DNA from 3 places in the Arthrobacter sp. D1-29 genome. Region 2 is predicted to be linked to each of the others. Evidence: riboswitches for the same ligand, from Rfam matches in the RefSeq annotation. Region 2 holds a riboswitch; each other region holds the start of a gene.
The links. A riboswitch is a leader RNA that binds a small molecule or an ion and turns the genes downstream of it on or off. The one in region 2 is predicted to bind S-adenosylmethionine.

Region 1: it holds a riboswitch for S-adenosylmethionine, as region 2 does, so the genes downstream of both, M1E17_RS15565 (aminotransferase class V-fold PLP-dependent enzyme) here and M1E17_RS21750 (DUF1737 domain-containing protein) in region 2, are expected to answer to the same signal.
Region 3: it holds a riboswitch for S-adenosylmethionine, as region 2 does, so the genes downstream of both, metX (homoserine O-acetyltransferase MetX) here and M1E17_RS21750 (DUF1737 domain-containing protein) in region 2, are expected to answer to the same signal.

What each region holds. Positions count from the first base shown of each region.
Region 1 is NZ_CP096383.1:3,453,530-3,458,474, reverse strand. Features, by position in the region: gene M1E17_RS15570 (class I SAM-dependent methyltransferase) at 1-362, opposite strand, end outside; gene M1E17_RS15565 (aminotransferase class V-fold PLP-dependent enzyme) at 491-1,924, opposite strand; SAM riboswitch class IV at 1,961-2,074, opposite strand; gene hisN (histidinol-phosphatase) at 2,225-3,043, opposite strand; gene rsgA (ribosome small subunit-dependent GTPase A) at 3,184-4,299, opposite strand; gene aroA (3-phosphoshikimate 1-carboxyvinyltransferase) at 4,283-4,945, opposite strand, start outside.
Region 2 is NZ_CP096383.1:4,765,448-4,770,392, forward strand. Features, by position in the region: gene M1E17_RS21730 (GNAT family N-acetyltransferase) at 1-429, shown strand, start outside; gene M1E17_RS21735 (acetyl-CoA C-acyltransferase) at 518-1,729, shown strand; gene M1E17_RS21740 (AsnC family protein) at 1,778-1,978, opposite strand; gene M1E17_RS21745 (hypothetical protein) at 2,059-2,592, opposite strand; SAM riboswitch class IV at 2,697-2,813, shown strand; gene M1E17_RS21750 (DUF1737 domain-containing protein) at 2,827-3,105, shown strand; gene M1E17_RS21755 (rhodanese-like domain-containing protein) at 3,102-3,512, shown strand; gene M1E17_RS21760 (O-succinylhomoserine sulfhydrylase) at 3,513-4,721, shown strand; gene M1E17_RS21765 (DUF1905 domain-containing protein) at 4,756-4,945, opposite strand, start outside.
Region 3 is NZ_CP096383.1:1,585,835-1,590,779, forward strand. Features, by position in the region: gene M1E17_RS07310 (DeoR/GlpR family DNA-binding transcription regulator) at 1-178, shown strand, start outside; gene M1E17_RS07315 (histidine phosphatase family protein) at 258-914, opposite strand; gene M1E17_RS07320 (CPBP family intramembrane glutamic endopeptidase) at 1,031-1,810, shown strand; gene M1E17_RS07325 (VOC family protein) at 1,933-2,571, opposite strand; SAM riboswitch class IV at 2,861-2,976, shown strand; gene metX (homoserine O-acetyltransferase MetX) at 2,989-4,104, shown strand; gene M1E17_RS07335 (hypothetical protein) at 4,214-4,720, opposite strand; gene M1E17_RS07340 (winged helix DNA-binding domain-containing protein) at 4,734-4,945, opposite strand, start outside.

The sequences.
Region 1 (4,945 bases), 1.3 Mb from region 2:
TCACACCAATGCCAGGCCTGGGCAACGCTGACGACGTCGAATGAGCCGCTCGCCAGCCCGGTTGCCTCGGCTGTGCCCTGCCTTGCTGTCACTTGTGGATAGTGGATCCCGAGCTGCTTGAGCATGTCCGCGGAAGGGTCCACGGCTGAAACCGCCAGTCCGCGCTCGAGCAGCAGGGCCGTGAACTTGCCAGTCCCTGCACCGACGTCCACGGCATCACGGGCTCCGGCGGGAACAAGCCAGTCAGCTGAGTCCGCGGGATATCCGGGCCGGACGCGTTGGTAGTGCTCGCCGCCGTCCTGGAAGCTCTGTCCGAGTTCCCGACGGCGTCCGTGGTCAAGTTTGGGGCCACCCCGTGCCACGCGCGGCCTCCTTCACCTGATGCCCTTGGGTATCTTTCGAATTTACCGCACGGGTGCGTCCGGACGAACCAGCCCTCGGGCGCGCTTGGCCATGCACCTTTGAAGGGGCAGGCGGCCATTACCTCAGGTCAGTCTTCGATGCAGGGAGCTGCGCCTGCGGTACCGGGAGTGTTCGGCGCCCACGACGGGTAAGTCCGGGTGTCATTGGCGGGAACCCAGCGGCCGGCATCCACGACGTAGTCCCATCCCAATCCGGTGCGGCGCAGTTCCTCGATGCCGGCCAGCAGCCGTTGGGCGTCTTCGAGCCGGGAACCTACTCCGAAGCTCGCCCGGAGGGAGCCGGAAGGAAGACCCAGGCGCTTGAGCAAGGGATGGGCGCAGAAACGGCCGTCACGGAGGCCTACGCCGTGCTCTGCGGAGAGATAGGCAGCCACCAGTCCAGCGTCGTAGCCCGCCACGGAGAAGTTAACCACGCCGATGGTGTCCGTTTCGGGGTTGGTGTCCTTGAAGATCTGGTGCACGGTGACGCCGTCGATCTTCTCGAGGCCTTCCACCAGGAAGGACCTGATGGCTGACTCGTGGGCATGCCAGCGGGTCTGGTCCAAGGCGGCGATGACCTGCGTGGCGCGGGCGAGGGTGGCTGCGCCCAGGACGTTGGGCGAGCCGCCTTCGTGCCTGGCGGGCCCGGTTGCCCAGCTCACGCCGTCCAGCCTGGCTTCCCGGACAGCGCCGCCGCCGGCCAGGTGGGGAGTGCCGGCGTCGAGCCAGTCCGGCCGGCCCACCAGGACACCTGACCCAAAGGGCGCATAGAGCTTGTGGCCGGAGAAGGCCAGGTAGTCGACGTCGTCAGCGGCGATGTCGATACGCCGGTGCGGCGCAAGCTGTGCGGCATCGACCACGATGCGGGCGCCGTGCTCGTGGGCCAGTGCCGCCAGTGCCCGGACGGGCAGGATCTCGCCGGTGACGTTGGACGCGCCGGTGACGGCCAGCAGGCTCACCCCGCCCTGTTCCAACTCGGCACGGATAGCCTCGACGGTACCGGCAAGGGTGTTGGCGGCGACCACACTGCGGTGCGGCACTCCTTGCCACGGCAGGAGGTTGGCATGGTGTTCGATGTCGAGATAGAGGACGTCGCCCTGGTTGCGCCCGTCCGTGGACGGCAGGCAGCCGGCCAGCAGGTTCAGGGAATCAGTGGTGTTACGGGTGAAGATAACGGAGTCATCGGGGCGGCCACCAACAAACTCCCGGACTATGCTGCGTGAGTTCTCATAAACCGAAGTGCTGATCTGGGATGCATAGCCGGCACCACGGTGGACGCTCGCGTAAAACGGCAGGATCTCGTTGAGGTAGGCAGAAACCACGGAGAGGGCAGGCGCCGAAGCACCATAGTCAAGGTTGGCGTACCTGACATGTCCGCCCTGGATCAGGGGAGCCTGGATCTCCGCGCCGGTGACGGCGGAGAGGGGACGCCCGGCGATGGAAATGCGATCGGCGGACAGTGCTGGGGACGTGCCGGGAAATGCCTGGGCAGCGGTATTGGGGGAGACGGTGGCAGTTGTCACAGAGACCTCACTCTGAAAAGGACTCCCTGTGCCGGGAATCCGCGCTTGCCGCATCCGTTCCGGACCGGCCTGGTCGTCACCCGGGGCACCCCACCGCGAATGGAGGGTTGCCGGCCAGCAAACCGGGGTTTCGCGCTGGCACTCGTGACCTGTTAAGAGCGTAGGACATGGGCCGGGCGGGGAAAAAGCCGGGCCGAATGTTAAGGGTTTTGTTACGCGGGTTGAAATAGGCCCCACTCACCGAAGATACGACGGCGGACGCCTCCTTTTGAAGGCGTCCGCCGCTGATAATTCGGATGATCAGGACGAGAGAAGATCGTCCAGGCTCGGATTTAGTCTCTTCAGGACCTCCGAGTGCAGGATGGAATTGGTGGCCAGGGCATTGCCTCCGAAGGGCCCGTCTTCTCCCTCAAGGGAGGTAAACCGGCCCCCGGCCTCAACCACAATGGGCACCAGCGCCGCCATGTCGTAAAGGTTCAGCTCGGGTTCACACGCGATGTCCACAGAGCCTTCGGCCACCATGCAGTAGGACCAGAAGTCGCCGTATGCCCGCGTCCGCCACACATCCTCGGTGAGCTCCAGGAACTCGTCAAGATTGCCCCGTTCCTTCCACCCACCCAGGCTGGAATAGGACAGCGACGCGTCGGACAGCTTTGAGACGTCCGAAACCCGCAGCCTGGTGGCGGCGGCAAGGGAACGGCCCATGTAGGCTCCAGCGCCCTTGGCCGCCCACCAGCGCTTACCGAGCGCCGGGGCACTGACCACGCCGACCACCGGTTCGCCCTCGTCAACGAGTGCGATGAGTGTGGCCCAGACGGGGACGCCGCGAACAAAGTTCTTGGTGCCGTCAATGGGGTCGATGATCCAGCGGCGGGAACCATGTCCGCTGCTGCCGAACTCCTCACCGAGCACGGCATCACGGGGACGGGAGCGGGAGAGTTGGCCCCGGATGGCTTCCTCAGCGGCCTTGTCAGCATCTGTGACCGGCGTCAGGTCCGGCTTGGTTTCGATGTGGAGGTCCAGGGCCTTGAAGCGGCTCATGGTCTGGTCGTCCACGGAATCGGCCAGCACGTGGGCCAGGCGCAAGTCATCGTTGTAGCTCGAAGCGGGTTGGATCATGGTTCCAAACTACCGTCAAAGCGGGGCAGGGGCGGGGACATCGGCGTCCCGAACCGTTCCGACGCTTCCGGACAGGGTCCGCTGAAGGCGGGAAAATACGGCAAAACCCGCCAAACGGTGAGCGAACGGATGGCGGTACTTCAGCCCATGCTGCCGAGTTCCTTGGTTTCCTGACCTTCCATCCGCGGATCGGTGCCAAGCAAACGCCGCAGTGACGCAAGCCGGGCTGCACCCGTCGGGCCGGCGTGGCCCTCGGCCACCCAGGCGTCCAGCCCGCAGTTGACCGCGGCGGCGTTGTGCTTGCAGCCACGTTCACATGCGTCCGTTCCCGGCTCGAGATCCGGGAAGGACCGGAGGATGCGATCCGGGTCCACATGTGCCAGGCCGAAGGACCGGATCCCGGGAGTATCAATGATCCAGCTCCCCGCCGGCGAGTCAGTCAGTTTGAGGGCAAGGGCAGACGAGGACGTGTGCCGCCCCCTCCCCGTCACCGCGTTGACGCCGCCCGTGGCACGTTCGGCACCTGTCAGCGCGTTCACCATGGTGGATTTGCCCACGCCCGAATGCCCCAGCATCACCGTGACCTTGCCATCGAGGTGTTCACGGAGCTGGGAAACGGCATTACTGTCCAGCCGGGCAGACAGGCCGTCATCGGAACGTGCATCGATTCCGGACGCCGCGGAATCGGCCGTGCGGCTGATGATGACCGGGAAATCAAGGTGCTCGTAGTTGGACAACAGCTCCGAGGGATCCTTGACGTCCGCCTTGGTGACCAGCAGCAGCGGGTCAATCCCGGCGTCGTAGGCTGCTACCAAGGCGCGGTCGATAAAGCCGGTCCGGGGTTCCGGGTTGGCGGCAGCCACCACGACCACGAGCTGATCGGCGTTGGCTACCACTGCGCGCTCCACGGGATCAGTGTCATCCGCGCTGCGGCGCAGGAGTGTCCTGCGCTCCTGGATCTTGACCAGGCGGGCCAGGGTGTCAGGTTCGCCCGATACATCCCCCACGAGCGAGACGAAATCTCCGGCGACCACGGGGGAGCGGCGCAATTCCCGGGCCCTTGCCGCGATGATCACGCGCTCGTCGCCCGAATCCTCACCGACCACTGCCGTATACCGGCCGCGGTCCACCGTGATGATGCGTCCCGTGACAGCGTCATCGTGACTGGGACGGTCCTTGGTACGCGGGCGTGACCCCTTTTTGCTGGGACGGATCCGGACATCGGACTCGTCCCATGAATCAGTGCTGCGTGCCACCGACGGAACCCTCCGGCCCCTCAGGCTGGGTTGACTGGCCCTGGGCGAGCATGTCCGCCCACAAGGCAGGAAAGTCCGGCATGGTCTTGGCCGTGGTGGCGATGTCCTCCACCTCAATGCCCTGCACGGCCAGGCCAAGGATGGCACCGGCGGTGGCCATTCGGTGATCTGCGTAACTATGTACGACGCCGCCGTGCAGCTTCGCCGGGCGGATCACCAATCCGTCGCTGGTCTCTTCTGCATCGCCGCCGAGGCGGTTGATTTCGGTGACGAGCCCGGCCAGCCGGTCCGTCTCATGCCCGCGCAGGTGTGCTATTCCCGTGAGCCGGGAAGGGACGCTGGCGAGGGCGCACAGAGCGGCGACAGTAGGGGCAAGTTCGCTGGTTTCATCGAAGTCGCCACCCTGGATCCCAGCCCCGCCGGTAACGGTCAGGACGCCGTCAGCGAGGCTGACGTCGGCACCCATTGCCGACAGGATGCTGCGCCATTTGTCTCCCACCTGGGTGGTTTCCGCCGGCCAGTTCGGGATGCGGACCGTTCCGCGTGATGCCAGGGCAGCGGCCAGGAAGGGGCCCGCATTGGACAGGTCCTGCTCGATGCGCTGGTCGAAAGCCCGAATATGGCCCGGGGCGACAACCCAGTGGTT
Region 2 (4,945 bases):
TGGGAGCCGGCCCGTGCGGATGAGTTCTTTACCCCTTCCCACCAGCTTGGACTCATCCACATCAGGCTCGCCCAGCATTCAGTGGGGCAGGAAATTCCCTGGATCCTGCTGGACGGCCGCCGCGTCATCGGCACCGTCACCCTGACGGGCATTGTCCGGGGGCCGTTCCTCAACGCCCATCTGGGGTACTGGGTGGACAAAGACTACAACGGCGAGGGGGTAGGTTCCGCTGCCGTGCTGTTTGCCGTGAAGCATGCCCGCATGGAGCTGGGCCTCCACCGGGTCCAGGCAGCCACCCTGGTCCACAACGGTGCATCACGGAAGATCCTCCGGCGGGCCGGCTTCCAGGAAATCGGAGTGGCCCCGGAGTATCTGCACATCGCCGGCAGCTGGCAGGACCACCTCCTCCACCAGCTGCTCCTGCATTAGCCCCCGCCCCCTTTCCGGCACCAAGTCCGAGACCCGAACCCAGTGGAAGGCAGCCACCATGAGCAACGAGGCCCTGAGTAACGAGCCTATGAGGAGCGAGGCCCTGAAAGCTGACGCGCGTACCGCAGTCATCCTGGGCGGCGCCCGCACTCCCTTCGGACGATTCCGGGGCAGCCTGGCCGCGCTGTCATCCAGTGAACTGGGCGCCCACGCGATCCGCAGTGCACTTGAAAGGACAGGCGTGGACCCCGGCCAGGTCCATGCGGTGATCGTGGGCCAGGTCATCCAGGCAGGTGCAGGGCAAGGACCCGCGCGGCAGGCAAGCCTGGCAGCAGGCATTGGCTGGGACGTTCCCACGGTAACCATCAACAAGCTCTGCCTCTCCGGACTCACTGCGGTGATCGACGCCGCCAGGATGATCCGGGCCGGCGAGGCAGACTTCATCGTGGCAGGGGGCCAGGAATCCATGAGCAACGCCCCGCACCTGCTTCAGCGCCTTCGCAACGGTGTGGCAATCGGCGACGCCCCGCTGATGGACTCACTGAATTACGATGCCCTGCAGGACCCCGTCTCCGGCGTCCTCCAGGGCGCCGCAACCGATGCGGGCAACGCCGAACGCGGAATCAGCCGGGCGGACCAGGACGCTGTTGCCGCGAGGTCCCATCAGCGGTCGGAGGCAGCGAGCTCCGCCGGACTGCTTGCTGCCGAGATCGCACCGGTCAAAGTACCGCAGCGCCGTGGTCCAGCACTGATGGTGGATTCTGATGAAGGCATTCGCCCGGGCACGACGGCGGAGGCCCTGGCTGCCCTTAAGCCCGCCTTCTCCACGGCCGCGACTGCCACTATCACCGCCGGATCCGCCTCTCCCCTTTCAGACGGCGCGGCCGCCGTCGTGATTGCCAGCAAGGCCGCCGCGGAACGTGCCGGACTGAGCTGGATCGCCGAGATCCGCAGCCACGGCCAGACTGCCGGCCCGGACGCTTCCCTGCATTCCCAGCCGTCCCGCGCCATCGAACGCGCCCTGGCTGCGGAAGGGCTTGGCGTGGCTGATCTGGACCTGATCGAAATTAATGAAGCCTTCGCGTCCGTGATTATCCAATCGGCCCAGGACCTGGGCGTCAGCACGGAGCGGATCAACGCCGAGGGCGGCGCCATCGCCTTGGGCCACCCAGTGGGCGCCTCAGGCGCACGCCTTGTGCTGCACCAGGCGCTGGCGCTGCAGCGGCGCGGCGGCGGCACCGGGGTTGTGTCCCTCTGCGGCGGCGGGGGCCAAGGCGAGGCTCTCATCCTCAAGGCCTGAAATGTAGTGCGCCAAGCCCCAGGAACCCTGACGGACCGCGTTGACGGGCTAGCGCCTGCCGTACTTCCGGTGAACTGCCTGCTTGCTGACGCCCAGGCACAGGGCGATCGCTTCCCATGAGAGTCCTGCCTGGCGGGCGTTCCTGACCAAGGCAGCTTCGGCCCGCCCTACTTCCTTCTGCAGCTCCGCCACGGCATAGAGTGCCTCGGCCGGGCCCTTCCCATCCATCGATCCAACGAGTGTCTTCATCCGATCCACCTCCACGACGTCAACATTAGTTGACACCACTTCGTTCGTCAACCTACGTTGACGCTCAGACTGGTGCCACCTCAGGCCGGTGGAGCCGCGTGAACTGTGAGCGGGACCAGCCGGTGGGTGCAGGACGCACGTTCCAGGCTCAGGGTGCCCGGAGCGGCCCTGTTGTTGACGCCGGTGTCATCACACCAGTCCACGCCGTACGGGACAGCGCTGACTCCGCCCTCTCCGGCAGCCATGGTCTCCGGAACGGTGAAGACAAAGGTGAAGCCGCCGTCGTCGGTCATGGGAGCGAGCTCCTCCAGGACCGTCTGCCCCGCAGCATCCGTCACCGTCACCTGGATGCGGGCATCCGCGCCGTAGAGCGCATCACAGGTGGTGTCCTGCGCGGAGACCGTAACCTTCCCGCCAGCCTGAACGGCCGACGGGGAGACAAAGTACTCCGGCGGCCCGCAGGGCGGCGGAGCGAAGGGGTCCCGGCAGCCTGTCAGTGCAAAGGCAAGGGATGCGACGGCGAGGACGACCGCGGTCCATCGCAACCGGTTTTGCACTGCTGGCCTTCCCCGCTGTTTGCCCACACAGTCTTTTCCCACAGATCGTTCACCCATATCCTGCTGTTTCCCCATACCGTGATTGTCCGGCATGGCGTTGGTTACGCAACATGACGATGGCGGCGGTGCGGGGCGGCGGGCCAGGTGTTACGTTTTTGGGCAGTAATGAGTACCGGCGCCAAGCCCTGACTGGCCGGTCGGCAACCCTCCCTTTCGCGGCGGGGTGCCTCAGGTGAATACTCGGCATATCGAAAAAATTCGAGCTGCAAGCGTGAGAGAAGGAGATCCGTCGTGACAGACGCACCTGCCACTGAAGAAAAGCTGTCCTACCGACTGATCACAGGGCCGGATGACCGCTCCTTCTGTGAGCGGATCTCAACCGCATTGGCGGAGGGCTACGTCCTGCACGGCAGCCCGGCCGCAACGTTCAACGGCAGCAGCGTGATCGTGGCGCAGGCCCTGGTCCTCCCGGCTGCGATCGCCTCCGCGGACGCCGCCGTCGCCACCGCTGTGGACGATCTGGAAACTGCCGGCGAAGAGCTCGAATTCGACGGCGAGGGCCACGCATGAGCTACGCAGGAGACCTCACCCCGGAGGAAGCCTGGACCAAGCTGGAGCAGGGCGCCATCCTGGTGGATGTGCGCACGGAGGGCGAATGGGCGCATATCGGCATCCCGGACACCAAGGCGACCGACAACGATCCCCTTTTCATCCAGTGGACGTTCCCGGGTGGCATCCCCAACCCCGATTTCATCAATGACCTGACACAGCAGGCACCCGAGGACACCGGCACGGAACTGGTGTTCCTGTGCCGTTCCGGGGCCCGGTCCATAGCTGCAGCCATCGCCGCCACCCAAGCAGGCTACACGTCCTACAACGTCCTCGAGGGCTTTGAAGGCGAGCCGGACCGCTACGGCGAACGCACCGTCAATGGCTGGAAGAACCGCGGCCTGCCTACGAATCTGGGAACGAACTAAGTGACATTCAATGAAGATGCCGCCGGCTGGAGTCCTGACACCCAGGCAGTCCGTGGCGGGCTGGACCGCACCAATTTCCAGGAGACCGCCGAGCCGGTCTTCCTGAACTCCGGGTTCGTCTACGAATCGGCCGCAGCTGCCGAACGCGCCTTCACCGGCGAGGACGAGCGCTTTGTCTACTCCCGCTACGGGAACCCCTCCGTAGCCACCTTCCAGGAACGGCTCCGCCTCCTCGAGGGCACCGAGGCGTGCTTTGCGACGGCGTCGGGAATGTCTGCAGTCTTCACCGCCCTGGGTGCCCTGCTGGCTGCCGGTGACCGCGTGGTTGCGGCCCGCTCGCTGTTCGGTTCCTGTTTCGTGATCCTGAACGAGATCCTGCCGCGCTGGGGCGTGGAGACCGTCTTTGTGGATGGCCCGGACCTGGACCAGTGGCGTGAAGCATTGTCCCAGCCCACCACCGCAGTCTTCTTCGAGTCGCCGTCCAACCCGATGCAGGAAATCGTGGACATCGCGGCAGTCAGCGAACTGGCGCATGCCGCCGGAGCCACCGTCGTCGTCGACAACGTCTTTGCCACTCCCCTGCTGCAGCGCTGCGGCCAGCTGGGCGCGGACGTCATTGTCTACTCCGGCACCAAGCACATCGACGGCCAGGGCCGAGTCATGGGCGGGGCAATCCTGGGCACCAAGGAATTCATCGACGGCCCCGTGAAACAGCTCATGCGCCACACCGGACCCTCACTGTCCGCCTTCAACGCCTGGGTCCTCACCAAGGGGCTGGAGACCATGGCGCTGCGCGTCAACCATTCCTCGGCCACCGCCCTGAGGCTGGCAGAGTGGCTGGAACAGCAGCCTGCGGTCAGCTGGGTCAAATACCCGCTGCTGAAATCCCACCCGCAGTATGAGCTCGCCGCCAAGCAGATGAAGGCCGGCGGCACCGTGCTGACCCTAGAACTCGCGACGACGGCCGGACGCTCGGGCAAGGAAGCCGCCTTTGCGCTGCTGGACGGGCTGCGGATCATCGACATCTCCAACAACCTCGGCGACGCCAAGTCCCTCATCACCCACCCTGCCACCACGACGCACCGCGCCATGGGTCCCGAAGGCCGTGCGGCCATCGGGCTGAGCGACGGTGTGGTGCGGCTGTCCGTGGGCCTCGAAGACGCGGATGACCTGATCGGCGACCTGGAGCGGGCGCTCAAGCAGATCTGACCCGCCCGGTCGCGCCGGAAGGGAGCTGGCCCTGCTAATCCGTTCCGTGGACTTGGAGTCGCACTGCCACGTCATCACCGGCGCTGATCCGGGCCGCGTCCCTCACGGCCTTCTTGACGGGCAGCAGGTACGAACCGCTTTTGCTGTCCGGGAACAGTGACGTCTGCCACGTGTGGCCGGAGATTTCGGCGGTAACTCTAACCGATCCGAAGCCTTTGCGGAGC
Region 3 (4,945 bases), 2.0 Mb from region 2:
CAGGGCCCGGGTGTCCTACGTGCTGGCCGATTCCTCCAAGGTGGGCGTGCGCGCCTTCGCCACCATGGACGGCTACGAGTTCACCCGGCTTATCACCGATGCCGGTATTTCAGCCGAGGACAAAGCGGCCTTTGAGGCCACCGGCACGGAAGTCATTGTTGCGCCGCAACTCGCCTAGGGCCCCCGAAGTTCCGCTGTCTCGACAGCTGCTTCCTGGAACATTGGCTGCCTGAGAAACCGGCGGCCCCGGAGCGCCGCTAAAAGATGACCGGCGGAGCGTCCAGCACCGTCTCGTCCACCCTGCGGTCCACCCACTGGCTGAACGGGATGTCGAGTTCGTACTTGTCCAGGTCGGTCCGCACCAGCGTCCGCACCGCCGCGTTGCCCGGGTTGTTGAGGGACTCGAAGTACTCCACTGACCAGTGGAACCACCGCATGCAGAACAGGCGCATGGTGAGCCCGTGCGTCACCAGCAGGGTATTGGGCGCATAGTCCGGCTTGGACCAGTGGCGGTAAAGCGTTTCCATAAACGAGGAAATCCGGTCGTAGACGTCCGAGCCGGATTCGCCTTCGCGGAAACGGTAGAAGAAATGGCCGTAAGCGTTGCGGAGTTCCTTCTGGTCTTCAATATCGCCGCTGATCTGGAAGTTGGCCCAGTCCTGCTCGCGCAGCCGCGGCTCCTCGATCACCCGCTCCGTGAGGCTTCCGAGGTTGAGGGCCTCGAGGGTCTGATGGGCCCTCAGGTAGGGCGAGACGTAGACGCAGACCTGGCGGCCGTCCAGCTCATCCCGGATCTGCTCGCCGGCTGCCCTCGCCTGCTCCACACCCAGGGTGGTCAGGGGAATCCGATAGTCCGGGACCCTGTTGTAGATCGAGGTATCGGCGTTGGCTGCAGACTGGCCGTGCCGGATCATGATAATTTTCCCGGGCGCACTCATAAGCCCCAAGCATAGGTGGCGCCGGCGCGGCGCAGCTCTTTGACCGGGTAATGCACCAGCAAAGAACCAGAAACTACAGGCAAGATGGGAGCATGTTGGTTCCCTCCCGCCGTCGGCTGCGCCTTGAAGTCTGGATCGTCTTGGGGCTGTCCCTGGGCCAGTCCGCCGTCTACTCCGTGGTCCAGCTGCTGGATAAGATGACGCGCGCCCCGCTGGCGGAAGGCACCTCAACGCTCAACCGCTCGCAGAGCACCCGCGAATACTTCGATCTCACCTACCAGTTGCTGGACATCGTCTTCGCGCTGGTGCCGGTCCTGCTGGTGATCTACTTCCTGTCCGACCAGCGGCAACCGGGGGCGGGGGACGGCGCACATGCAGGTTCGGCCTTCCGGAAGCTTGGCTTCAACTTCGCCAGACCCGGAAGGGACATGCTGCAGGGTCTAGGACTTGCGGCCCTGATCGGTATCCCGTCACTTGGCCTCTACGCGGCAGGGCGGGCCTTGGGCATCACCACTGCCATCATTCCCAGCGCCCTGGATTCCTACTGGTGGACAGTGCCGGTGCTGATCCTGTCTGCCATGCGGCATGCTGTGGTGGAGGAAGTCATCGTGGTGGGCTACCTGATGGACCGTTTGGGGAAGTTTGGCTGGAGCATGCCATTGGCAATCTTCGCCAGTTCCATGCTGCGCGGCAGCTACCACCTCTACCAAGGCTTTGGGCCCTTCATCGGCAACGCGGTCATGGGTGTGGTGTTCGCCTGGCTCTACACCCGCACAAAGCGGGTGATGCCGCTGGTCATTGCGCACGCACTGTTGGACATTGTGGCGTTCGTTGGCTTCAGCCTCTTTGGGTCTGCCATAGGCCTCGGGTGAAAAACCAAGGAACGACGGCGGCGTTAAAGTAATTCGGCCGCCATCGGCAGGTGGCGTCATTGGCACCCGCTGATGGCGGCCGAAGCTTGTTCCCAACGGCCGTTGACCGGCCGGGGGAGGGCTTAGATGGTGACTGCCCCGGAGGCGGTTTCGAAGGTGACGGAAAGGATTCCCGGGGTTCCATGCGGAGCCACCCATTCCACCGCTACATCCTCAAGCGGCTTTTCGACAGGTTCGCCGAGCCATTCGGTCACCCGCTCCGCCGAGCCTGCAATGGTCAGGCAGGACATCTTGACATTGCTTTCGTAGGCGTTGGACGGGTGCAGGGCGGGATCGCCTTCCCACTTGAGCATGTACGGGACCTGGGGATCAGCGATGAGGCCCAGGATTCCGATCTGCTTCCATACAAGTTCGCGGCCGTCGGGGAACTTCCGGTTGCCGTTGACGGCGGAGCGTCCCAGCCGGCGTTCGAAGGGGGCGAGGTCGTCCACTTCGACGCACCAGCCCATCCAGCCGCCGCCGGCAGCAGAGCGTGCCCGGACGGCCTGTCCGAACGGCGCTTTATCCGACGCCGGGTGGTCAAGGACCTCCACTACTTCAAGGTATTTGTGGCCCGCGAGTGGAATGATCATGTTCCGGGTTCCGAAACGGGGGTGCACTCCACCCTTCACGGCTTCGACGCCGAGGGCGGACGAAATTCGTTCGGTTGTGGCAGCCAGGCCATCGTGTTCACAGGCGTAAGAGACGTGATCCATGCGCATGCCCTTCATCTTGGCACTTTGTGATCGGGCTCTCAGCTAAGGGTAGCCTTACCCACTTTTTACTTTGTGTCATGAGTGGACATTAAGCCCGAAACCATGGTTAGGAAGTCTGCTGACTATGGCCTTGGGGAGGCAGCTGACGCCCCTCCTGCTTTCCATCGGTATTAGCGAAATGGCCGACGTCGTGGATGCAGCCGGGCAGTTGCGGGCACCGTAGCCGCAGGCCGGGAAAGTCATAACCAGTCACACTCTTGGTCAAGAGGCATGGCTGTTTCGTACACTCGAAGCAGGTCATGAGTGCCAGTGACAGCCCCGGCTTGCTGGCCGGCAACCCTCCTTCCGCGGTGGGGTGCCCCGGGTGAAGACCTGGCCTGCCGGTCATTTGACGGCGGGCAAGCGCGTAGAAAAGGTCCTCACATGACGATTACCGTCTCCCGCACCGCCGTACCTGAAAACGGAGTGGTCCAGTTCGCCACTATCGGCGGACTCGAGCTCGAAGCCGGAGGCTTCCTGCCGGATGTCACCCTGGCGTATGAAACCTGGGGCACACTCAACCATGATGCCTCCAACGCCATCCTGATCGAGCACGCCCTGACAGGCAGCACCCACGTCACGCGGGGCGACACCGATGAACCGGGCTGGTGGGAACAGCTGGCCGGGCCCGGTGCGCCGGTGGATACTGACAGGTTTTTTGTGGTCTCCGTGAATATCGTGGGCGGATGCTATGGCTCCACCGGACCTTCGTCGCCTGCCCCTGACGGAAAGCCGTGGGGCTCCCGCTTCCCCCTGGTCACCCTCCGGGACAGCACCGTTGCCGAAGCCCGGCTGGCTGACCTGCTGGGCATCCAGAGCTGGTTCGCCGTCCTGGGCGGCTCAATGGGCGGCGCGCGTGCCCTCGAATGGGCTCTGACCTACCCTGAGCGGGTAGAACGGTGTGCCGTAGTATCGGTCGGCGCCGCGAGCACGGCGGAGCAGATTGCCTTCGCCCAGGCCCAGACCCTGGCGATCCGCCAGGATGCCAACTTCAACAACGGCGATTACTATGGCGGTCCCTGTCCGGAGGACGGCCTGGCGCTGGCTCGCCGGATAGCCCACATCACCTACCGCTCGGCCCGGGAACTGGACGGCAGGTTCGGACGCCTGGCCCAGGCGCCGGAAACACCGTTCCAGGCACCGGCGCTGGGCGACCGCGGCCGCTATCAGGTGGAAAGCTACCTGGACCACCAGGGCAACAAGCTGGTTCGGCGCTTTGACGCCAACAGCTACATCGCCATCACAGAGGCCCTGATGAGCCACGATGTTTGCCGGGGGCGCGGCTCCCTGGACGAGGCCCTGGCCAAGGCGACAGCCCGGTTCTTTGTGGCGGCCGTGGACAGCGACAGGCTCTACTTCCCGTCCCAGTCACACGAGTTGGCGGCAGCCCTGCCGGGCGACGTTGATGTGCACATCATTGAATGCCCCATCGGCCACGACGGCTTCCTCACCGAAATCGGACAGCTGGGCAACCAGCTCAGGACGACATTCCTGGTTTGAAGAAGTTCCTGCTCTAGAAAATATCCCTGGTCCAGAAAGTCTTCCTGGTCCAGAAAGTCCTGGCCTGGAAAGTTCCCGGCCTCAGAACCTCGCCGGGACAGTTCTTGCGTCAGCCGTTCATGATTTCGGCCCGGCGCGCCATGTACTCATCCATGGCCATTTCGCCGTTGCTGTACTGCTGGTCAAGTTCTGCAAGCTTGCGGGCACGGTAGCCCTGCGGGGCCGACGGCGGCGGGGGAGTCGAGGGGGCCGCCGGCTTCTGCGGTTCCTGTCCCCGGTCCCGGGGAGGCACTGCCTGGCCGTACGGCGGGCGCTGCTGGTCCGGCGTCGGAAGCTGCTGGCCCGGCAGTGGCTGGAACGGGGGAAGGGGCTGGCTGGGCGGCAGAGGCTCCGGGCTGCTGATCTGGCGGAAGCCGCCGCTCATGTAGTCCTGCTGCGTGTAGCCGTCGCGGGGCTGGTTGCTCTGCGGTCCCGGACGCGGGCCGGGGAAGTAGTCCGGGTACCGCCCGGAGAAGCTCTGTTCCTGGTTCCGGCGGTGGACGTATTTCCGGTACATCCGCATCCCCATCGGAATCAGGAACGACAAAACGATGATCCAGAAAAACAGGTTGTTCACGGTGCTGCGCCTCTCATATGTGTCCTTCCAGCTTAGCCCCGGACGCCTTCCGGACTGTGGGGATGCCAAGAAAGGCTCCATAGCCAGCCACGGCGGCCTCCACCGCCTGCTCCACGTCAGTGTTTTCGCCCGCACCGGCAAAAGCGGCGTGTGACCCTGCCGGTGTGGACAGACGGATGTCCAGCTCGCACCGGCCGGGCAGCATGGTGTGCCGCCAGGAACCGG